DNA from 3 places in the Mesorhizobium sp. M7A.F.Ca.AU.001.01.1.1 genome. Region 3 is predicted to be linked to each of the others. Evidence: riboswitches for the same ligand, from Rfam matches in the RefSeq annotation. Region 3 holds a riboswitch; each other region holds the start of a gene.
The links. A riboswitch is a leader RNA that binds a small molecule or an ion and turns the genes downstream of it on or off. The one in region 3 is predicted to bind cobalamin.

Region 1 (5,340 bases), on a different contig from region 3:
CCGGCGTCGCGGCTGACGGCGCTTCTGATCGTGCTGGCGGCGTTCTTCGTCAAAGGCGCTGATGCGAAAAAAGCCTGGCATGCGGTGCGGCGCGACGCGAAAAAACACCGCTCGCCCAATGCCGGCTGGCCGGAAGCGGCGATGGCCGGTGCGCTCGGCCTGGCGCTCGCCGGCCCGCGCTTCTATGGCGGCGTGCTGGTCGACGACGTCTTCATGGGCGAAGGTGGGCGGCGTGAAGCCGACAGCCTCGACATCAGGCAGGCGCTGAAACTCTATCGCGTCGCCGACTATCTGCTGATCGCTCTGTTCGGGTTGGTTTCGGTCGTTGTCATCGTTGTGACCTAACCTCACCCTCCCCCGTCTGGGGAGGTTGAGGAACACTCAGAACTCGATCCCCTGCTGCGCTTTCACGCCGGCGGAAAAATGATGCTTGGTCACGCTCATTTCGGTGACGAGGTCTGCGGCCTCGACCAGCGCCGGCTTGGCGTTGCGGCCGGTGACAACGACATGCAGGCCCTCGCGCCGCGCTTTTAGCGCGCCAACCACTCTGTCGAGATCGAGATAGTCGTAGCGCAGCGCAATGTTCAATTCGTCGAGCACCAGCAGGCTGATCGACGGATCGGCCATCAGTTCGAGCACCTTGGCCCAGGCGGCTTCGGCGGCAGCGATGTCGCGCTTCAGATCCTGGGTTTCCCAGGTGAACCCCTCGCCCATCGCGTGCCACACGACACGGTCGCCGAAGGCGGCGAAGGCGTCTTTCTCGCCGGTGTGCCACTTGCCCTTGATGAACTGGACGACACCGACGCGCTTGCCGTAGCCGAGCATCCGCAGCGCCAGCCCGAAGGCGGCCGTGGTCTTGCCTTTGCCCGGGCCGGTGTTGACGATGAGCAATCCCTTCTCGACCGTCTTGCTCGCCACCTCGGCATCCTGCACCGCCTTGCGCTTGGCCATCTTGGCGCGGTGGCGCTCTTCGTCCTTATCGTCGATATCGGTCATATCATTTCACCTTGAGCGGCAGCCCCGCCACCATCAGCAGCACCGTATCGGCAATCGCCGCGACCTGCTGGTTGAGCCGGCCGGCGGCATCGCGAAAGCGGCGCGCCAGTGCATTGTCCGGCACGATGCCTTGTCCGACTTCATTGGACACCAAGAACCAGGGTCCGCGCGGCCGCGACAGCACCTCCGCCAATCGCCGGCATTCCAGCTCGAAATCGTGTTCGGCCAGCATATGGTTGGTCAGCCACAGCGTCAGGCAGTCGACAAGCACCGGCCGATCGTCCGGCAAGGCGGCAAGCGCGCCGGCGAGATCGAGCGGTGCGTCGATGGTCGTCCAGCCTTCGCCGCGCCGCGACCGGTGCAACGCGATGCGCTCACGCATCTCGTCATCATAGGCTTGCGCCGTGGCGATATAGGTCCAGGGCGGCGGCAAGGCGGTTGCCAAAATTTCGGCGTGCGCGCTCTTGCCGGAGCGCGCACCGCCGATGAGAAAGGTCAGTGTCTTGCGATCAGGCAAAGCTGTCGCGCAGGCTGGTCGCGGTGCCGGTGAAGCGACCGCGCACCACACCGACGACCGCTCCGAGCACCAGCCAGAACACCAGATTGGTCACGGTCACCGCCACCACGAACTGGTGATGCAGCCCTTCCGGAATCGCCGTCTCGTAACTGTCGGGCTGCGGTGCCCCGACAACATGCGGTGCGACGATCAAAAGGACGGCAAGGATCGCCAGCGGCAGCGACTTGCGGAACGCGATCAGGCCGAGACCGGCAGCGGTTGCCGCCACCGTTGCCCACCACCAGATCTGGCGCTGGGTGAGATCGGCGGCCGGCATGGCCGGCAGTTCCGGCGGCAGGCCGAGGCCCGGCGCCAGCGTGAACACGGCAAAGCCGGCCAAGCCCCAGAACACGCCCTGGCGCCAACCACCGATACCGCCGGCGAATTCGGAAACCGCGACCAGGATCAACCCGAAGCCGATGCCGGTGACGATGTTGGCAAGCACGCTGAAGGCGAAACGCTCGAAACCGTCTGCCGGCGCCCAGCCCTCGTCTTCCGCCGCAGCAGTCGCTTCGGCAGGGGCCGGAGCGGCTGTGCTCATGGCATTGCTATCCGTTGCTGCCGGAGCGGCATGGTCATGGTGATGCCCGCCGCCCGCCTGTTCGTAGACTTCCGCCTTCAGGATCAGCGGCACGGTCGCATAGGCCTGCATGCAGGCGAGAACGACGCCGGCCACGAGCCCTGCGATCGCCGCGATGAACACGACGTTGCGAAACAGGTTCATGATGTCAGCCCCTCGTCAGTGGCAGGGAAACGCCATCGAATGGCGATAGTCGTGAGCCGCATTGTGGACCGCATCGATATGCGAGAAGCCGACAAAGCCCATCACGAAAATGCCGAGCAGCGCGGCGAGCGCAAGCTGCATGAAGCGCGACTGCGAGGAGACGGAAGCGCCGAGGGAGACGGAAGCGGTAGTCATGTCTTGTCCTTTCGCCCTCCACCCGAGGGCATCGAAGTCAGTTTCCTGTCGCCGGCAGGTCTCCTGGCTCACGGATCAGCGTCCTTCCCCACCTTCCCGAAGAAAAATCTTCAGTGGCATATGGAGAGGACTACCGCACACAGTTGCGGGGGCAGCCACGGCATTGGGCGAAATCCGCCCTTACCGCATTCCCTCTTGGCTCCAAAATGGAACCGGCGACACCGGCGACTATAGGCAGAATCCTCGCGTCCGGCAAACCAAATTCCGCCGGCGACCGTTGCGAATGCGCCATGAAGGTCAAAGCGATTTCGGCAGATAGCGCCACGTCACGAAGCCGCAGACCGCCGCCAGCAGGCCGAGCGTGACGAACACCGAGCCCAGGCCGAAGAAGGCCAGCACCACCGAATAGACCAGCGGCGGCGTCAGCTCGGAAAAGTCGAGATAGGTGCGATAGACTGCCGCCATCTGCGATCTTTCATAGGAGCGCACCGAGCGCATGAAGGCGGTCGAGCCGAGCGCGTCGAGTGCAATGGTGAAGAAGGCGCCGCAGAGCAGGAAGGCGCCGGTGAGCAGCGGCACGGTTTCGCCGACGAAGCCCGCCGCCAGAAGCGCGACCGACATGGCGAAATAGGCAAATGTCATGGTCCTGCGGCCGCCAAAGCGCTTTCCCGCCTTGCCCCAGAAAATCGCCATGAACAAAAGCGCGTTGCCGGCCGAAACCAGCAGGCCGCCGGCCAGCTTGCCCTCACCCGTAATGACCATGAACAGCGGCCCATAGACGAAGAACGTCGTCCAGAAACAGGAGCGCCCAAACGCGATCAGCCAGGCCAGCCTGAGCCTGGGCTGGGCGATGAAGCGGCCGATATTGGCGAGCGGATTGGCTGGTCGCGTCTTGCCGGGACGGATCGACGGGTTGTCGCCGAGCCGGTAGGTCCAGAACAATGCCAGCAAGGCTAACGCGAACACGGCCACCGCGCCATGCGCGGCATAGACGCCGAAGCGCGTGTAGAGGAAGATGCCGAGCGTCGGCCCACCGGTCCAGGCCAGCATCGACCACGCCATGCGCAGCGATTCGGCCTGCATGAAGTCGGTCTTGCGGATGTGGTCCATGATGTAGAGGTTGAGCGTGATCGACAGCGCGCTGGCGCCCATCACCCGGCACAGCATGCCGGCCAGTTGCCCGGCAAGCGTGTCGGTGACGAAGAACAGCGAGCCAATGGCCAGCAGGCAGGCGCCCGCCGTGTAGACCCAGCGCCGGGCGAAACGGCGGATCAGCATCGGCATGAACAATGTCACCGACAGGCCGAGCATCGCCACGACGGTGTAGAGGATCGAGACGATCTGCTCGTTGTGCAGGATCTCGTAAGCCTGGATCGGGATGACGCTCGACACCGTGGCGCGGGCGAAGGATTCGACCGCATAGAGCGAAGCGAAGGTGCGCGCGTCCGCGGCCTTGAGGGCCGGTAGCCAGATCGGATGGCGCACATGGGTGGACATTGCTTTCCCCGAAGCAGATTCACCGGGTCAAATCTGCCGTGGCGACCTCAGCGCCAATAAGAGGAAACCGACGTGCATCCGGCAAAAGCGAAGCCGGCCAAAGGCTTTCCGGCACTGGCCCAATGCCGCGGCTGATCCGGCGCTATCGGCAGGGTTGCCGGTCTTCTTTTGTCCCGGGCAACCGTGATAGTCCTCCAGCGGGGCTGAATCAGAATGCGAGACCATGAGCATCCAAACGCCGACCGCACCCGTTCAGGATCGACCAAAGCGCATCGTCGCCATCGACATCGTGCGCGGCATCGCGCTGATCGCCATGGCAAGCTACCATTTCACCTGGGATCTGGAGTTCTTCGGCTACACCGATCCCGGCCTGACCGCCTTCGGCTGGTGGAAGATCTACGCGCGCTGCATCGCCTCGACCTTCCTGTTCCTGGTCGGCGTCAGCCTGTATCTCGCCCACGGCCGACAAATCCGCTGGAACGGCTTCTGGAAGCGGTTCGCCATGGTCGCCGGAGCCGCGATCGCGATTTCGGTCGTCACCCGCATAGCCACTCCGGACGGCTTCATCTTCTTCGGCATCTTGCACGAGATCGCGCTGGCCAGCCTGCTCGGTCTCGCCTTCCTGCGCCTGCCGGCGCTGCTGACGCTTGTCGTCGCTGCGCTCGTTATCGCCGCCCCCGTCTATCTGCGCTTCGAGGCCTTCGATCACCCATGGCTGTGGTGGGTCGGCCTGTCGGCGACCAATCCGCGCTCCAACGACTACGTTCCGCTGTTTCCGTGGTTCGGCGCCGTGCTTGCGGGCATCGCGGTGACGAAACTCGCCGCAGGTGCCGGCCTGCTTGCCAGGCTTGCCAATCTGGCGCCCGGTCGCTTGGCCAACCCGCTGGTCTTCATCGGTCGGCACAGCCTGGCTTTCTATTTGATCCACCAGCCGCTGCTGATCGGCTGCGTCTGGCTGTTCTCGCAGATCATGCCGGCGCAGGTCGAAACCCCGCAGGTGAATTTCCTCAAAACCTGCCAGCTGTCCTGCGAGCAGTCGCGCGACACCGAGTTCTGTACGAGCTACTGTGTCTGCATGCTCGATACACTCGAGGGCGAGTCCACGCTTGATAGGCTCTACAACAACGATCAGACTGCGGAGTGGAAAGCGCATTTGTCCGATCTCGCCGGCATGTGCACCGCCAAGACCGACAGCAAGTTGATGGAGGGAGGGGCCGAATGACCGAGAACCAGCCGAAGCCGGGGCTCATACCGTGGCCGCCGCTGATCTACATCGCCGCCATCGCCGTCAGCATCGCACTGGGCCTGCTCTATCCCCTGCCCTGGATCGGCGACCTGCTGGGCGATATCCTGTTCGCGGCCGGCTGGGTGG
Region 2 (8,320 bases), on a different contig from region 3:
TGGAAATCGCCGATGATGAGGCGCCCGTTGACGCCTTCGGCATCAATCTCGGGAAGCCTGAGCGCTCCTGTGTTCTCGAACACAGGAGCCACCTCTTCCTTGTCGTCCGGCAGCGCCAGCCATGTCTGCAGGCCGGATACCGACATCGGCGCGCCACGCAGTTCCTCCGGCGTACGCTCCGAATGGACGATGCCGCGGCCGGCGGTCATCAAATTCACGTCGCCGGGCTGAATGACCATTTCGGTGCCGAGGGAGTCGCGGTGCCGGATCTTGCCGTCGAACAGATAGGTGACCGTCGACAGTCCGATATGCGGATGCGGACGGACGTCCAGCGCCTGGCCGGCCCGCAGGATCGCGGGACCCATGCGGTCGAAGAAGATGAACGGACCGACCAACCGCCTTTTTGCCGTTGGCAGGGCACGGCGCACCTGAAAACCACCGATGTCCTTGGCGTTCGGAATGACCATCAATTCGATCTGATCGCTGGCGAACGCATCGCCCACCTCAGGGTCTTTCCCGGGGAAGAAGCTCATGGACTCTCCTTGTCGGTGGTCGAAGGCCGCCTGGCCGCATCAGGCAAAGCGGATGGCCGCCTTTGCCCGCAGCTTGGCCGCCACCTCTTCGCGATTGCGCGGATGCTGATGGGTTTCCAGGGAATCGAGCAGTTCGCGCGCCGAGGCCGCGATGGCGTCGACGGCATGATCGAAGGCGTGCTGGTTCTGCTTCGAGGGTCGCGTCGTTCCGCTCAGCTTGCGGACGAACTGAAGGGCCGCGTCGCGCACCTCGTCATTGGTTGCCGGCGGATCAAAATTGAACAGGGTCTTGATGTTTCTGCACATCGCTTCCGTATCTCCTCTTGTCCTTGAGCTGTTTCAATCGCAACGAGTTATATCCTCGATCATGATCATGTCCAAAAACCGGTGAGGCGAGGCCATCGTTCGGACCGGCCTCAATCCGCGTCGAGCGGCTCCGTTCCAACCGGCTTGCCGTCGCGCGACAGCCTGATCTTCTCGACCTTGTCCTCGGCGGCCTTCAGCAGCCGGTCGCAATGCGCCTTCAGCGCCTCGCCACGTTCATAGATCCTGATCGACTGGTCGAGCGGCACGTCGCCACGCTCCAGATCATCGACGATCTTCTCCAGCGCATCGAGTGCCTGCTCGAAGCTCATCGCCTTGACGTCTTCGTTGGTCTCACCAGCCATCGTTCATCCTTTCATCAGTCGCCCGACATGGGCGGCGACCGAAAATGCCAATCCCTGCAGATCGTAGCCGCCCTCGAGCAGGCTGACGAGCCGGTTGCCGCTGTGGCGTGCCGCGCGCTGCATCAGCTGGCCGGTCGCCCAATCGAAATCATCCTCGGTCAGATTGATCTCGGCCAGCGGATCGCGGTGGTGCGCGTCGAACCCGGCCGAAATGATGATCAGGTCGGGCGCGAAATTGTCGAGCGCGGGCAGGACGCGCGACAGGAAGGCATCGCGAAACACTTCGCTGCCGGTCTGCGGCGCCAGCGGTGCGTTGACGATGTTGCCGGCGCCCGTTTCGGTCTTCGCTCCGGTGCCGGGATAAAGCGGCATCTGGTGTGTCGAGCAATAGAGCACCGAGGGATCGTCCCAGAAAATATCCTGCGTGCCATTGCCGTGATGCACGTCCCAGTCGACGATGGCAACGCGCTCGACACCGTGTTTCTTCTGCGCATAACGCGCCGCGATCGCCGCCGTGTTGAACAGGCAGAAGCCCATGGCCGTGGTCTTTTCGGCATGATGGCCGGGCGGCCGGGCGGCGACGAAGACGTTGTCGGCGCGGCCCGAAAAGACATCATCGACGGCGGCGTTGGCGGCGCCGATCGCGGTGATCGCCGCTTGCCAGCTCTTCGGACTGGCAGTGGTGTCGGCATCGATGCGGGCAATCCCCTCGTCGGGAATGGCGGCGCGCACGCGGGCGACGAAATCGGCGGGATGCGCGTAGAGGATGGTGGCCTCGTCGCCTTCCGGCGCCTGGATACGATCGAGCCCGGCAAAGGCTTCCTCGTCGAGCACGCGCTCGATGGCACGCAGGCGGTCGGGCCGCTCGGGATGTCCGGGCGGCGTGAGATGCTCGAGGAAGATCGGATGCGTGTAGAGACGGGTGGTCATCGTCCTAATCTAGTGACCCGGATCGACAAAGGCCATGCACGGGCGGCCGATGACTGGGGAAAATCGCGCCTGCGTCCATTCGTGTCGCCGCAGGCATTGGCCTCGCCGGCGCTTCGGCGTAAAGTCCTTGGCACTGCCTGGTGCCCGCCGCAAGCGGGAGAATCGGGAACACGGTTGAATTCCGTGGCGTGCCCAACGCTGTGAGGGGGACCGCGCCGGTAAATGCCACTGTCGATGACGGGAAGGCACCGGACGCGGGTTGATCCCAAGCCAGAAGACCGGCCTGGCAGGCATCGTCATCCGCATGGTCGGGCGGGTGGCATCAGAGCGACGTGCGTCCATTTGGACGCACAAAGTACGCTCTGACCGTTTTGAATCTGCAATCGCAAGGGGACAAGCGATGCCGGAACATATGACCGCTGCCATTGACGATGGATTCGACCAGAATGCGCGCGATGCGGTCTATCGCGCCATGTTCACGCGGCGCGACGTGCGCAGCCATTTCCTGCCCACCGCGATCGATGACGACGTGCTGGCGCGGCTGCTGCTTGCCGCCCATCACGCGCCATCGGTCGGCTTCATGCAGCCATGGAATTTCATTGTCATTCGCGATGCCGGACGACGAGCGGAGGTGCGCGACCTGTTCCTGGCCGCGCGCGAGCAGGAACTGCCGGCGATCGAGGCGGAAAAACAGGCGCTGTACCGCAAGCTCAAGCTGGAAGGCATCTGCGAGAGCGCGCTCAACATCTGCATCACTTGCGACCGGCAGCGCTCGAAGGGTTCGCCGCTGGGACGCTGGCACAATCCGGAGATGGATCTCTACAGCACCGTCTGCGCGGTGCAGAATTTCTGGCTGGCCGCGCGTGCCGAGGGCGTTGGCGTCGGCTGGGTGAGCATCATCGAGGCTGAGGCGCTGAAGCGGCTGTTGGCCATTCCGGATCACGTAACGCCAATCGCCTATCTCTGCGTCGGCCGTGTTTCCGAGTTCGCTTCCAAACCGGACCTTGAAACGCATGGTTGGGGACGGCGGCTGCCGCTGCCGGAACTGATCATGAGCGAGACGTTTTCCGGGCAAGGCGAGACACAGCTCAAGTCCACCGTGGCGCGCCTCAACACCGTTTCTGCCTCACCAGACACCACCTGCCCGGCCGATCAGGGTGTGGCGCCGGCCGTACCCCAGCGCGAACCGCCGAAGGAGGCGAGCGCCTTGTCCTTGAGCTCCCTGAACTTCGACGACGCCTCGGCCAACCGGGCGTCCCAGGCCGGATCCGGCACCTGGCCCGCGATGGTCTTGAAATAGACCTGCATCAGGCAAGCGATGGCGAAAGGCTCGATGAAGGCCGCCTTGAATGCCCAGGCGAAGACGATGGCGAGCACGAAGGCCCAGCCGGCGAGCTGGCCGGGCATCAGGAACAGAATGGCGCCGGCAGGCGCCAGCATCATCAGAAAGATGACGAACGACACGCCCCACATGATGACCGCCAGCCAGACGGCGTTCTTGACCATGACCTTGCCGTTCTGGGCATAGAGCACGACGCCTTGGCGCGCCGTCTCGAAGGGTGAGGCTGAATTGATGCGGATGTTGTAACCGAGGATGATCTCGTCGACATAGGTCAGCGACAGGCGGATCACCGTGTTGATGAAGGAGACCAGGCCGCTCAGGCCCGGTATCGGCAGGAAGGCGGCGATACCGCCGAGCAGGCCGGTGATGGCGCGGATGGCACCCTTGACGAGCTGGTCGACGACGAAAAGGATATTGGCCTCGGCAAAACGCTGGGTGACGACATCCCTGGCGTAGGCGATCTGGTCCTGACCGCCGGGAATGTCGCGGCCGTCGATCAGATGAACCATGACGGCGATGTGGCCGGCCTTGACGATATAGAGGATGTATTCGCGGATCCAGTAGACCGCGATCGAGACGATGCCAAACCCGACCACGCCGCCCCACAGGGCAAAGGACATGGGCCCGTCGGGATCGGTGGAGATATGGCCGACGCCATAGCCGACCGAGGCACCGGTGCCGGTCGCCATGATGTAGGCCAGCGTGATGCCGAAATAGACGATCATACGAAAGACGATGAACGGCCAGGTCCGCATCATGATGGACACCGACCGGCCGATCTCGAAATCCCACATGTGCCCCTCCGCCTCAGAGATGGTGGAAGAGGATGAACTCAACCCGGCGATTGTCAATTGCCGGCCCTGGCACCACAGGGCGACGAATTCTGGGCAACGGTTTTCTTTCGCAGCCTTTCGCCGGCGCATTGTCTGACGGAGCATCAAACGAAAAACCCGCCTGTGCGGCGGGTCACCGGCGCAAATCAGCACCATGGACGAATATGTACCTTAGCTGAGGGCAGGTGTCAAGAAAAAATTCCTATCGGGAACAGCTGCCGGCACGAAAAGCTCCGGTGGGAACTTCAATTCGACTGCGGATCCGGCTTCTTGAGCAGGCCTTCGAGCAGTTGCTTGAACGCCGTCACCACCTTCTTGGACGTCGCTTCGGGGTCGTCCGAATTGGCGATCCGTTGCGCTGCCTGGCTGCTCGCTCCGTTGATCAGTCGCGAGGCCGTCTCGGGGTCGAGGCTCGAGACAACGACCCCCTCCTCCTGCAGCGCGGTCAGATGGTCGGTCATTGACACGATGCACGCACTGGCATTCGGCCATTGCGCTGGATCCCCCAGCACGGCCGGGCCATCCCGGAACATGATGCGCTGGATTTCCGGCTCCAGCGCCATCTCGATATAGGTCGAGCACTCGTCGACGAAATGCTGCCAGCGGGTCGGCGCTCTCGACGCGACCTCATTGATGCGCGCCGCCATTTCGCCGTCGATCTGGGCTATGACCGCCTGCAGCAGCCCCTTCTTGTCGCCGAAATGATGATAGAGCGCGCCGCGCGTCAGCCCGGCCGAAGCGGTGAAATCATCCATCGAGGCTTCCGCATAGCCTGTTGTGCCGAAGGCATGGCGGGCCGCCGCGATCAGCTTTGCGCGCGTCTCGGCGATCATCTCCTTGCGGGGTCTGTGCATGGCTTCTGGCCCTATTCACATACGTAACGTATGCCAATTGACATACGCGGCGTATGCTCTATTTAACAATCATACGCTTCGTATGTAATTGCCGAATCGTCCTTTGTCGAGGAACCACCCATGCAAAATCCCTATGCGGAAATCTTTCGTGCCCCCGGAACCAAGGGCTTTGCGGCCGCCGGATTCATGGCGCGCCTGCCGATCGCCATGGCGCCCATCGGCATCGTGGCGATGCTGTCGCAGACGCGTGGCGAATACTGGCTGGCCGGAGCCGTCTCGGCAACATACGCGCTGGCCAACGCTTTCGTTGCGCCGCAGATATCCAGACTGGTGGACCGCCTGGGCCAGACACGGATCGTCGTGCCCACCACCATCATCGCGGTGCTGGCTTTCGCCGTCCTGATAGCGGCGGCCAACCAGGACTGGCCGGTGTGGACGCTGTTCGTGTCGGCCTTACTGGCCGCGGCCATGCCAAGCATGCCGGCGATGGTGCGGGCGCGCTGGACAGAGATTTTCCGCGGACGGCCGCAGATGAACACCGCATTCGCCTTCGAGTCCGCGGCCGATGAACTGGTCTATATCGCCGGGGCATCGCTATCGGTCGGTCTCAGTGCTGCCCTGTTCCCGGAAGCCGGCGTTCTGGTGAGCACATTATTTCTCGCATTCGGATCAGCGGCCTTCATCCTGCAACGCTCGACGGAGCCGCAAGTGCGGCCGGTGGACCATGGCTCAAGCGGCTCGGCGATCCGCCTGCGGCCGGTTCAGATCATCACCTTCGCCCTGATCTTCATCGGCGCGACCTTCGCGACGACGGAAGTCAGCACCGTGGCGATCACCAAGGAGCTTGGCCAGCCCGGCGCCGCCAGCCTTGTCATCGGCGTTTATGCGCTGGGATCGTTCGTGCTCGGCATCATCGTCGGCGCGCTCAGCCTGAAGGCGCCGCTGCAACGCCAGTTGGCCATCGCAGTCGCCCTCGTCGCGCTCGGCACGCTGTTGCCGCTCACCGCCGACACCGTGCCACTGCTGGCGCTGACCGTGTTCATCAGCGGCGTGGCGATCTCGCCGACCTTCATCACCGCCTTCGGCCTGATCGAGCGGCATGTGCCGGAGGCGATGCTGACCGAAGGCATTACCTGGGTCATGACCGGCATCGGCATCGGCATGGCGCTCGGCTCGTTCGCGGCCGGCGCGGTGGTCGATGCGTTCGGTGCCCAGAACGGGTTCTGGGTCTCTGTGGCTTCAGGCACGATCGCGCTGGCCACGGTGCTGCTTGGCCAGCGCAGCCTTGCCACGGCTGAGTGCGAGACGGACGGATGCGAAGCAGCCGCGATTGCTGCGGAATAGTTCCGGCGCGCCCGGGCCTTAGGCCGGGCGCGCCGCTCTAGGCAGCCGGGCCTGAAATATTGACTCTTCTTGGGTGCGCCAATGCCAAAACTATCGTTGGCGCCCCGTGCAGAATCACCTCTTTTTCGAAGACGAAGCCACATTTCTCCAGCACCCGTCGCGAAGCCGGATTGGCGGGGCGGACGAGGCCGACAACCCGATCGGCACGCAAGGGGCCGAACGCGGTGCGCAGTGCTTCCGTCACCAATTCCGTGGCATAGCCATGTCCCCAGCTCGCCGGATGAAGATGATAGGACAGGTTCAGACCGTCGAAATCCGCCGATACCGTGACGCCGCCGAAGCCGACCAGCTTTTCATCCGCCTCGACCGCCCAGCGGCCAAAGCCGTGCTTGTGCCAATGACCGATGTCGCGCGTCAGCCGCGCGGCGCTCTGCTGGGCTGTATCCGGGACAGGGCCCGGACGATGCGCAACAAGTTCCCGGCGCGAAAAGAGATCGATCAGGAAATCCAGATCAGCCTCTTCTGGGCGGCGCAGCAAAAGCCGCTCGCTGCGCTGGCTGGAAGGCAGGGACGCATTCATCCGTCTTCTCCGGCAACCGGATCGACGGGAGGCTCAGAGGATCTCGGTCTTGGCGATGTGGATGCCAAAACCTTCAAGGCCGACATAGTGGCGTTCGCGCGAGGCGATCAGGTTGATCGAGGAGATGCCGAGATCCTTGAGTATCTGGGCGCCTAGCCCGATCTCGCGCCACTCGTTTTCACGGCGGCGCGCCTCTTCGTGATCCTCGCGGTCGCCGCTTGCCGGCCGCTTGCGCTCCTGATGCGCAACGCCGACGGAGCCTTCTCTGAGATAGACGATGACACCGCGCCTGCGCTCGCCCATTGTCTTCATGATGGCGTCGAGCCGGTGGCTGGTGCCGAAGACATCGGTCACCACATCCTCCGAATGCAGACGCACCGGCACGTCCTCGCCGTCACGAATGTCGCCGAAGACGATGGCGACGTGATGCATGGAGTCCCACGGCAGCGTGTAGGTGAAGACCTGTGCCTTGCCGCCGAGCGTGTCGATTTCCGAGCAGGCGACGCGTTCGACCAGCGTTTCCTTGCGCTGCCGGTAGGCGATGAGGTCGGCGACCGAAACCTGCTTGAGGCCATGCTCCTCGGCGAAAGCCTGCACCTGCGGACCGCGCTTGACGGTGCCGTCATCATTGACCAGCTCGGAAATGACGCCAACCGGCGGCAGGCCGGCGAGCTTGCACAGATCGACCGCTGCTTCGGTATGGCCTGAGCGCATCAGCACGCCGCCTTCGCGCGCGATCAGCGGGAAGATGTGGCCGGGGCGGACGAAATCCGAGCCACCGACATTGCCGTTGGCAAGATTGCGAACGGTCAAAGTGCGATCTTCGGCCGAGATGCCGGTCGTGGTGCCATGCTTGAAATCGACACTGACGGTGAAAGCGGTGGTGTGGGCGGAATCGTTGTCGGCGACCATGGGGGCAAGGTTCAGCCGCTTGGCTTCTTCGCGCGGCATCGGCGTACAGACGATGCCGGAGGTGTGGCGAACGATGAACGCCATCTTTTCGGGCGTGCAGTGGACAGCGGCGACGATCAGGTCGCCCTCGTTCTCGCGCCCGTCATCATCCATGACGACGACGATCTCGCCGCGTTCGAAAGCACGCAGGGCTTCGACGATTTTCTTCTGGTCGTAAGGCATAAGTGCTCGCTTTGCTCGCAGGGGAATAAGGGAGTAGGGCAGTAAGGGAGTAGGGAAAAGCAAAAAGATTTGGCCGGCCGGGCTAAGAGCGCAACATATTCC
Region 3 (9,364 bases):
GACGTTCTTTCGCGTTGCATGAAGTGGAAGCAAAGGCGGCTTAACCGCAATTACCGTGTCAGGCACAAAAAAGAGCGGCGGGCCGGGCCCGCCGCTCTTTGACTTGGAGATCGACTTCGGTTGTTAGTTGTTGCCGAAGAGGTTGCGGTCGGCACCTTGCGGAGCAGACTTCTGGGTGGTGTCACCCGACGAGTTCAGCAGCTTGTAGACCGGCGAACCGGTGTTGCGTACCGAAGAGGTGCGCGTGCTGTCGACCGAAGTCGTGGCGGCAGGCTGATTGGCACCATTGGAGCCAAAATTGTCGCTGCCGGCGAAGGCACTGCCGGTGATGGCCAGAACGGCGGCGGCAGCAATAAGGATCTTGTTCATTTTAGTCTCCTGAATTCTGGATTTCGCCAGGACGGCAGACACAGCTGCCGTCGGTTGCGAAATTGGTTGTTAGCGACCGAAGAGGTTACGGTCGCTGCCCTGAGCGGGCGTCTGGGCAGCCGGTTCCGAGGTTTTGGTGGAAGCCGTGTACGACTGGTCCACAGCGGCGGCAGGCTGGTTGGGGCCGTTCGAACCGTAGTTGTCGCTGCCCGCGAAAGCGCTGCCGGTGATGGCCAGAACGGCGGCGGCAGCAATGAGGATCTTGTTCATCTTGAATACTCCTGAATGTCTGAATTTCGCCAGGGCGGCGGGCGAGCCCGCCGTCGACCGGGAAACTGGGAATCGGCTGTTAGTTGTTGCCGAAGAGGTTGCGGTCAGCACCCTGGGCAGGCGCCTGAGCAGCCGGTTCCGACTTCTTGGTCGAAGCGGTGTACGAGCTGTCGACAGCAGTGGCTGCCGCGGCGTTGGAACCGTAGTGGTCGCTACCAGCGAAGGCGCTGCCGGAAATGGCCAGAAGGGCTGCGGCAGTGAGAATGATCTTTTTCATTTTTGGTACTCCAGTATCGTCTTTTTTCCGTCCGTCTAGCGGCGTGTCTTGGAAATGAAATCGCGTCGTTCGGACAGCCCCGATGTGGGAGGGCAAGGTCGTCTTTTCCAATCACGAAGTTGTTCCGTGTGGACCATGAATCCACACCTTGAAATTGTGCCAACGGAATCTAGGGATGCATTTTTCTTCTTCATATCAGTGTGTTAGGTGTAGCCACCTGATGGATCACTGACTGTTTCAGAGGCCCAGCGTTCACACCGTCCTGCACGCACCGTCAACAGAAACGAACCGTTCGGTTCGATTTTAGGGCGAACTAATAGTCATTTTTCGAAACCATTAACCTTTTTTGACCCCCCGCGAAGGGTCGGATTCGGGAAGATCGCAGCCGGCAAATGGCCGCCCGGGAGGTGGGATCTCGGCCCGCGACGAGCTGCAGTAGCGTTTCGCATGCCGTGTCGCGCCGCATGGATACGATGTCGTTTTCATGCCGACGGCGCGCCCGCGATCGTGGTTAGATCATACCATCTCAGGTGCCGCTTCGTGACGACGAGGCGGAGAATTGGGAAGCCGGTCAGAATCCGGCGCTGCCCCCGCAACGGTGGTGGAGTTCAAGTCGCAACGGGAGACCACTGGGCAACCGCCTGGGAAGGTGTCGCGATGGTCCGCAAGGACAACTCCAGAGCCCGGAAACCAGCCCGAGATTTTTAGACTCGACTGATCGCGGTGGGCGGTCAAGAGGTGGATAGCGCATGTCCGGCACACAGCCGGCCTGCGCTTCAATCCTTCCTCCGTCACCACCAGTTCAGTCCTTAGGAACGAGGACAGGACATGGATATCCGCAACGACATGCTGAGGCTCCTGAAGGGGCGCCGGCAAGGCTTTTCGCTGGAGCAGCCCTTCTACACCGATCCGGACTACTTCAAGCTCGACATGGAGCTGATCTGGTATCGCGACTGGCTGTTCATCGGCCATGATTGCGAACTGCCGAAGCCGGGCAGCTACATCACCGTGCAGGTCGGCGATTATCCGGTCGTCCTTGTCCGCGACCAGCACGGCAAGATCAACGCCTTCCACAATTCCTGCCGCCATCGCGGCAGCCGCGTGTGCAACACGGAGAAGGGTACCGCGGCAAAGCTCGTCTGCCCGTATCATCAGTGGACCTACGAGCTGGACGGCCGCCTGCTGTTTGCCCGCCAGATGGCCGACGGTTTCGACAAGAGTGATTTCGGCCTGAAGCCGGTCGCCTGCGAGAGCGTCGGCGGCTACATCTTCATCTGCCTGGCCAAGGAACCGGCAGATTTCGCGCCGATGCGGGCGATGATCGAACCCTATCTTTTGCCGCACCGGCTGCGTGAAGCAAAGATCGCCTTCGAGAGCACGATCGTCGAGAAGGGCAACTGGAAGCTGGTCTGGGAAAACAACCGCGAGTGCTACCACTGCGCCGCCAATCATCCCGAGTTGTGCAAGACCTTCCCCGAGGCTCCAACCATAACCGGCGTCCATGGCGCCGACAGCGACCCTGAAATGGTCGCACACTGGGCCAGATGCGAGGCATCAGGCTTGCCGAGCAAATTCCGCATCGATCCGGCAGGGCAGTACCGCGCCACCCGCGCGCCGCTGCTGCGCGATGCCGTCAGCTACACCATGACGGGAAAACGGGCGGTCCAGAAGAACCTGTCCGACAGCGTTTCAACCGACCGCATCGGCTCCTTGCTGCTCTATCACTATCCGACGACCTGGAACCATATCCTCGGCGACCACGCCGTTACCTTCCGCGTGCTGCCGATCAGTGCCACGGAAACCGCAGTGACAACGAAATGGCTCGTCCACAAGGATGCGGTCGAAGGCGTCGACTACGACCTCGCTGAGCTCACCCATGTCTGGACCGAGACCAACGACCAGGACCGCCGCATCGTCGAGGAAAACGCCTTCGGCATCCTGTCGCCGGCCTATGAACCAGGCCCCTATTCGGAGCTGCATGAGGGCGGCGTGATCCAGTTCGTCGAGTGGTACGCGTCGTTCATCGGGCCGCGCCTTGCCGAAGGCGGCCGGCCGGCCCTGCGCAGCGTCGCCTAGCCCAGGGGACAAGAGGATGAATGCGATGACGGACCTTGGCCTCTATCGCCATCTCGACCAGATGACGCCCTGGAACGACAGGCTGCAGGTGCTGGAAGTGATCGGCGTCAGCGACGAAGCGCCTGACGTGAAGACCTTCACCTTCCGCTCCGACAACCAGACCTGGTTCCGCTACAAACCGGGGCAGTTCGTGACTCTGGAACTGCCGACATCGGACGGGCCGCTGATGCGCACCTACACGCTGTCGTCCTCGCCGTCGCGGCCGTTCTCGATCGCGGTGACGGTCAAGGCGCAGGCGGGCAGCACCGGTACGCGCTGGATGTTCGACCATCTGACGCCCGGTTCGCACGTCAAGGCCTATGGGCCGACCGGCGACTTCTCGCTGCACAGCCACCCGGCCGCCAAATACCTGTTCATTTCGGCCGGTTCCGGCGTGACGCCGATGATGTCGATGCTGCGCTGGCTGAACGACTGCGCGCCATGGACCGATGTCGGCTTCGTCAACTGCGCGCGCCGCCCGGAAGAGATCATTTTCCGCAAGGAGCTCGAACTGCTCGGCAGCCGCATGCCTGGGCTGTCGCTCGGCTTCATGATCGAGGAGCGGTCGAGCCGCGAGGGCTGGTTCGGCCATATGGGCCGCATCGACGCGATCCGGCTGCCATTGCTGGCGCCCGATTTCCGCGAGCGCGAGATTTTCTGCTGCGGCCCCGATCCTTTCATGCGCGCCGTGCGCGGCATGCTGGACGCAGCCGGCTTCGACATGGCGAAATACCATCAGGAAAGCTTTGCCGCGCCTGCCGTGGAGGAGATCCCGGCGCCGTTCTCGCCGCCGGCGGAAGACGGCGCCGCTGCCACCGTGGAGGCCGTGACACCGATCCGGTTCTCGCATTCCGATGTCGATGCCGAATGCGTCGCCGGCCAGACCGTGCTGCAGACGGCACGCGCCTCGGGGGTGCGGATTCCCGCCGCCTGCGAGTTCGGCCTGTGCGGCACCTGCAAGGTGAGGAAGGTCGCGGGCGACGTCGAGATGAGCCACAATGGCGGCATCCTCGATCACGAAATCGAAGACGGCTTTATCCTCGCCTGTTGCTCGAAGCCGCTTTCGGCGCTTGAAATCGAGGCGTGACCGGCAGGCACGGTCAGAGGCTGTCCATGCCCGCGCGGCCTGCAGCTGCGCTCGGCCGGGCCTACGCCATCTTGCCAAAAACCCTGCAAATGGTTAGACGCCTGCAACGGTGGGGTTGACCGTAGGGCCCGAAGATCATCTCCGCGGCCTGCTTCGGCGGGGAGCAAACATGCGACAATCCGGCGTATATGCCATTGCCAGCAAGGATATCGTCTTTGAATCCTTCGATGGCGAAGCCGTCGTTCTCGACCTGACCACCGGTAAATATTTCGGCTTCTCTGATTCAGGCAGCAGGCTTTGGGATGCACTGTCGTCCGGCGTGCCTGCCTCCGAACTGGTCGGCGCCGCGACCGGGATTGGCGCCCTCGATGCCGCCGCGATTGACGGCTTTGTTTCACAATTGCTCGAATTCGGTTTGCTGGCGGCCGCAACCGATGGCGTGGCAAGACCGGTTCCCAGCGAATTGCTGGCTCAGCTCGCCGCTGCCGGCGAGCCCCTCAAGGTCGACATCCATGACGACCTTGCCGACCTCATTGTCGTCGATCCCATCCACGAGGTCGAGGAGCCCCTCGGCTGGCCCGCAGTGAAGCAGGCCAACTGAGGCGCGCCAGGCTCTCGTTGCCGGACGGCTCCGGAACAGGCAGACCATGCCGAACGTCACTCTCGAAAACCTGACTGACTACGCACGTCATGTCCTGGCGCAAGCGCAGAGCAGCGCCGCGCATTATCCACTGACCTGCAAGGTGGGTTTGCCGCATCTGGAGTTGACCGCTCATGTGAGTGCCGGCGCGTTGGCGGATGCCTTCGCTCATGGCTTTGTCACGGCTGCGGACAACCGAGCGCCTGCCGACATCTGCCGCATCTTCGTCGCACATCCCGGCATTGACGGCATCGCGGCACCGGCCAGATGGGGCCAAGGACCCTTCACGCAGCATGGCTTCGCCACCAGGCTGGCGGAAGCCGGATTGCGCGGCAACCATTTCCACGACCTGGATTTCTGGCAGTTCTATGATCCGCAACGTCGCGTTGGCGTGCAATTGATGGCCTCGGCCGATGCCTTTCCACCGTGGGAGCCGGGAGCGCCGCTGCGCCCCTTCCTCCATTGGGAATATGCGGCACGTGGCATGCGGCTGGCCCATGCGGGGACGCTCGGCACCAAAGGCAGGGGCGTACTGCTGGCCGGCGCGGGCGGCGCCGGGAAATCCGGGACCGTCGCCGCCGGCCTCCTCCACGGGCTGGACAGCGTCGGCGACGATTATGTGCTGGTCGACCTCTCCAACGGCGTGACTGCCCGCCCGTTGTTTTCAACACTCAAGCAGGATCCCCAGGGATTCGCGCGACTTGGGCTGGATCACCGGCTGCCAGCTCATAGCCCGCTCAACTGGCAAGGCAAATATGCTTTTCACATTCATGACATCGCGCCCCGGCCGGTGCCTGAAACCCTGGACATCGTTGCGCTGCTGGTGCCACATATCGGCGGAGGCGGGGCAAGTTCGATCGTGCCGGTGTCGCGGAGGGATGCCATGATTGCCTTGGCGCCGTCCGGCATAGCGCAGATGCCGGGCGAGCGGGAGAGCGGCTTTCGCTTCTTCAGCGACCTGACCCGCCTGCTGCCATGCTATCGTCTGTCGCTGGGGACGCAGCCACAGGAGATAGCCGGCACGATTGCGGACTTTCTTGTGCGGGGCGCTTCGTGAAACTGAGCGTGATAATGCCCGTCTATAACCGTGAACGCTATGTCGTTTCGGCATTGCGCTCGCTGGTGCGGCAGCGGGACGCCGCCGATCTCGACATCATCGTCATCGACGACGGTTCGACCGACGGCTCTGCTGAGGCCGTACGCTCGATGATGGGCGAAAACCCCTGCATCCGACTCTTCCAGCAATCGAACATGGGCGTGGCCAGGGCGCGCAACGCCGGGCTGCGGCAACTGCCGCCGGATGCGGAGTTCGTGTCATTCCTGGATTCTGACGACATCTCGCTGGCCGGACGGTTCAAGGCCGATCTCGCCCGCTTCGAGGCTACCTCCGGGCTTGAGCTAACCTATTCGCTGATGACGCTGGTCGACCGGATCGACGACGAGAAGCTCGAGCCGGAGGCGGACTGCTGTACCATGACGCTTCGCGGAATTTCGCTGAGCACCGCTCTCTTCAGTCGAACGCTTGTCGATCGCATCGGCCATTTCGACGAGGACTTTGAGCAGTCCGAGGACACGGATTATCTGTTGCGAGTCTTCGAAACCGGTCCGCGCTACGAATTGCCGAACACCGTCGCGATCTACTACCGACGCCACGCCGGAAATGTCACCAAGGAACATAGCGGCAGGGTCCGCAACCACTTGCGTGCAATCCACAAGTCGATGCGGCGGCGCAAGGCCGATCCGTCACGGCGAGAGGTCCAGGGCATCTTCGAATTGAAGAGTCCCGCCGATTGGCGGATGCCATGATGCTCGAGACAATCGGCTCGGATCAGCCAAGCCCGCAACGCTGCTGGAGACGCCGATGAGGCTGAGCGTCATCATGCCGGTCTACAATCGCGAACAATTCGTTGGCCTGGCGCTGCGCTCGTTGCTCAGGCAGCGCGAAGACATCGATCTCGACATCATCGTCATCGACGACGGGTCGACCGATGGCTCGGCAGCCGTCGTACGGTCGTTGATCGACGAGGCCCCATGCATTCGTCTTTTCCAGCAGATCAATGGCGGGGTCACCAAGGCGCGCAATGCCGGGCTGAAGCAGTTGCTGCCGCAGACGCGTCTGGTGTCGTTTCTCGATTCGGACGACATCTCCCCGATAGGCCGCTTCAAGGCGGATCTCGCCTGCTTCGAAGAGGATCCTGGCCTCGAGCTGACCTATTCGCGCATGACGCTGGTCGACAAGATAGATGGCGAGACACTGGAACCGGCCGCCGACAGCCACTCCATCACCGTGCGAGGGATCCACCTGTCCGCCGGGATCTTCGCGCGAGACCTCATCGAGCGCACCGGTGGTTTCGACGAGGATTTCAAACAGGCCGAGGACACCGACTATCTGTTGCGTATCTTTGAGAGCCAGGCAAAATACGTTATGCCCGATACGGTGGCTCTCTATTACAGGCGTCATCCCGGCAACATGACCAAGGAAGCCGATGTGCCCTTTCGCGAGTTCATGCGCGCCATTCACAAGTCGATGAAGCGTCGCAAGGCCGATCCCAGCTTGCGCCGGGTGGAGGGGATCTTCGACTTCAAGGATCTCGCGCAGTGGCGGTTCCTTTGATGGCAGGCTACGGCGTCGTCATTCCGGCTTTCAACGCGGCCGCCACCATAGGCGCTGCCCTGAACTCCGTTCTGGCCCAGACGGCAAAAGCGGAGGCCATCGTCGTGGTCGATGACGGTTCGACCGACGATACGGCCGCGGTGATCGATGCGATGAACCTGCCGGTGACGGTGCTGCGACAGGACAATGCCGGACCCGGCAGCGCAACGACCCGTGGCATTGCGGCACTCTCGACGCCGCTCATCGCGACGCTCGATGCCGACGATTTGTGGCTGCCGGACAAGATCGAACAGCAACTGGCCTATCTCGGCCGTCATCCCGGGACAGCGGGCGTCTTTACGCACTGGCGGACGTTTCGCGGCGACAGCCCCGATTTGCCCGATGCGGCCAGTGGAGCGGGCTGGTCGCGCACGACGATGATGATCCGCCAGGAGGTGGTGCAGAGCGTCGGTCCCATCATCGACCCACCAGGCGGTCGCGGCGAGATGATCGACTGGATCGCCCGGGTTCGTGAGGCAGGCTTTGTACTTGCCATGCTCGACGACGTGCTTGCATTGCGCCGCATCCGTCCGGGCAGCCTTTCCTACGGCCGCGATCCGGCACGCGACCGGGGCTATATCCAGGTCGCAAGGCTCGCCATGCAGCGGCGGGCCCAGAACAAGGCGGGCTCCAGTTGAACGCCAGGCCTGTTCGCCGCATCAGCCGCCGCTTCCCGGACTATGGCTGGTCGTGGCCCACCGGCCAGTTGGACCTGTTGCTGAAGGCGGCGCTGCTCTCCGATGAGGACGCAGCCGCTGCCTGCGCCGCGCGCTGGCTCGACGAGAACGACATCGACCTCGTCTCGTTTCGAGAACATCGTCTGCTCGCCGCCATCTCCGACAGGTTCGGCAGAAAACTGGCCGGGCATACCGCGCACCCGCGCCTCGTCGGCCTGCAGAAGATGCTGTGGACGAAGTCGCGCATGGCGATGCGCGAGGCCGAGCCGACGCTGAAGGCGATGGCCGACGGCGGCGCCGACATCATGCTGATCAAGGGCGCCAGCCGCATTGCCTTGAACGCGTCGGCGCAGCGTGGTCGGGTGGCGCATGACATCGACATACTGGTGCGCCCGCGCGACATGGCTGCCGTCTTCGACATCTTGCGCGACCGCGACTGGCAGATCGCCTCGGGCGTCAGCGCGCAATATCTGCGAACCCGGTTGGCGTCGCTGCGGTCGATGAACTTCTTCAAGGGCCGTTTCGGCGACATCGACCTGCACCAGCTCGGCTATGATGGGTCGCAGACGAGCGCGGAAGACGACCTGGCGATCTGGCAACGGGCGGTCCCGGCACAATTCAGCGGCGTCGCGGTCTTCGTGCCATCGCCGGCCGATCGCATGGCACTGGCCATCGCCCATGGCGGCCTCGACGCCCACACCCACAGCGACTGGCTTGTCGACTGCGCGGTCGCCATCCATGCCGAAGACGTCGATTGGGGGATGTTCCTCGACATCGTCGGAAGACGCGGCCTGGCGGTTCCAGCGGCGGTGGCGTTATCCTATCTGGCGTTCGAGATCGGCATTCCGGTGCCGGAACGGACAATGGCCAGAATCTTCGAGATGGCCGACCGGGCTGGCCTGTCGCGTTGGTCGTCGGTTCTGCAAGCCAAGCCGCGCACGGATTTCGGCGGCCTGGTCTGGCTGTCGCGCGGCCTTGCCAAGCAGTTGCGCCTGAAGCGGAAGAAGGGCCGGTTGCAGCAGGAGCCGCCCGCCAAACCCTGGCGCGGGAGACCGGCCGCGGGCAAGCCGCAAGCCGCATCGGAGCCTCTGGTGTTTTCGCAGGCCATCGCCTGTCCGCAAACGACCGGCGACATGATGCTCGACATCACCGTCAGGATCGGCGTTCCGCCGGTCCGGCGCCGCATCGAAATGGAGATCAATGACGGTGGCGAGCATATCGCTCGCCTGCGTGCCGTGGCTATCAGCCGATCCGGCAGGGAACGCGTGCTGCATTT

Region 1: linked by a shared signal. The riboswitch ahead of EN884_RS22835 (CbtB domain-containing protein) and the one ahead of EN884_RS09725 (aromatic ring-hydroxylating dioxygenase subunit alpha) in region 3 are both predicted to bind cobalamin.
Region 2: linked by a shared signal. The riboswitch ahead of bluB (5,6-dimethylbenzimidazole synthase) and the one ahead of EN884_RS09725 (aromatic ring-hydroxylating dioxygenase subunit alpha) in region 3 are both predicted to bind cobalamin.

The regions. Positions count from the first base shown of each region.
Region 1 covers NZ_RZPF01000416.1:123-5,462, forward strand. The annotation lists partial or broken gene EN884_RS22815 (cobalamin biosynthesis protein) at 1-345, shown strand, start outside; gene cobO (cob(I)yrinic acid a,c-diamide adenosyltransferase) at 382-996, opposite strand; gene cobU (bifunctional adenosylcobinamide kinase/adenosylcobinamide-phosphate guanylyltransferase) at 998-1,513, opposite strand; gene EN884_RS22830 (CbtA family protein) at 1,506-2,276, opposite strand; gene EN884_RS22835 (CbtB domain-containing protein) at 2,292-2,471, opposite strand; cobalamin riboswitch at 2,507-2,703, opposite strand; gene EN884_RS22840 (MFS transporter) at 2,769-3,968, opposite strand; gene EN884_RS22845 (DUF1624 domain-containing protein) at 4,192-5,190, shown strand; gene EN884_RS22850 (isoprenylcysteine carboxylmethyltransferase family protein) at 5,187-5,340, shown strand, end outside.
Region 2 covers NZ_RZPF01000191.1:1,043-9,362, forward strand. The annotation lists gene EN884_RS14065 (pirin family protein) at 1-533, opposite strand, end outside; gene EN884_RS14070 (DUF2277 domain-containing protein) at 573-839, opposite strand; gene EN884_RS14075 (exodeoxyribonuclease VII small subunit) at 950-1,201, opposite strand; gene EN884_RS14080 (histone deacetylase family protein) at 1,205-2,131, opposite strand; cobalamin riboswitch at 2,253-2,433, shown strand; partial or broken gene bluB (5,6-dimethylbenzimidazole synthase) at 2,544-3,161, shown strand; gene EN884_RS14090 (hypothetical protein) at 3,284-4,267, opposite strand; gene EN884_RS14095 (TetR/AcrR family transcriptional regulator) at 4,552-5,160, opposite strand; gene EN884_RS14100 (MFS transporter) at 5,281-6,504, shown strand; gene EN884_RS14105 (GNAT family N-acetyltransferase) at 6,542-7,084, opposite strand; gene ribB (3,4-dihydroxy-2-butanone-4-phosphate synthase) at 7,118-8,218, opposite strand.
Region 3 covers NZ_RZPF01000113.1:447-9,810, reverse strand. The annotation lists gene ugpC (sn-glycerol-3-phosphate ABC transporter ATP-binding protein UgpC) at 1-44, shown strand, start outside; gene EN884_RS09740 (DUF680 domain-containing protein) at 124-369, opposite strand; gene EN884_RS09735 (DUF680 domain-containing protein) at 439-639, opposite strand; gene EN884_RS09730 (DUF680 domain-containing protein) at 719-916, opposite strand; cobalamin riboswitch at 1,428-1,630, shown strand; gene EN884_RS09725 (aromatic ring-hydroxylating dioxygenase subunit alpha) at 1,745-2,992, shown strand; gene EN884_RS09720 (hybrid-cluster NAD(P)-dependent oxidoreductase) at 3,018-4,118, shown strand; gene EN884_RS09715 (PqqD family protein) at 4,288-4,719, shown strand; gene EN884_RS09710 (hypothetical protein) at 4,766-5,815, shown strand; gene EN884_RS09705 (glycosyltransferase family A protein) at 5,830-6,564, shown strand; gene EN884_RS09700 (glycosyltransferase family A protein) at 6,620-7,372, shown strand; gene EN884_RS09695 (glycosyltransferase family A protein) at 7,372-8,049, shown strand; gene EN884_RS09690 (nucleotidyltransferase family protein) at 8,046-9,364, shown strand, end outside.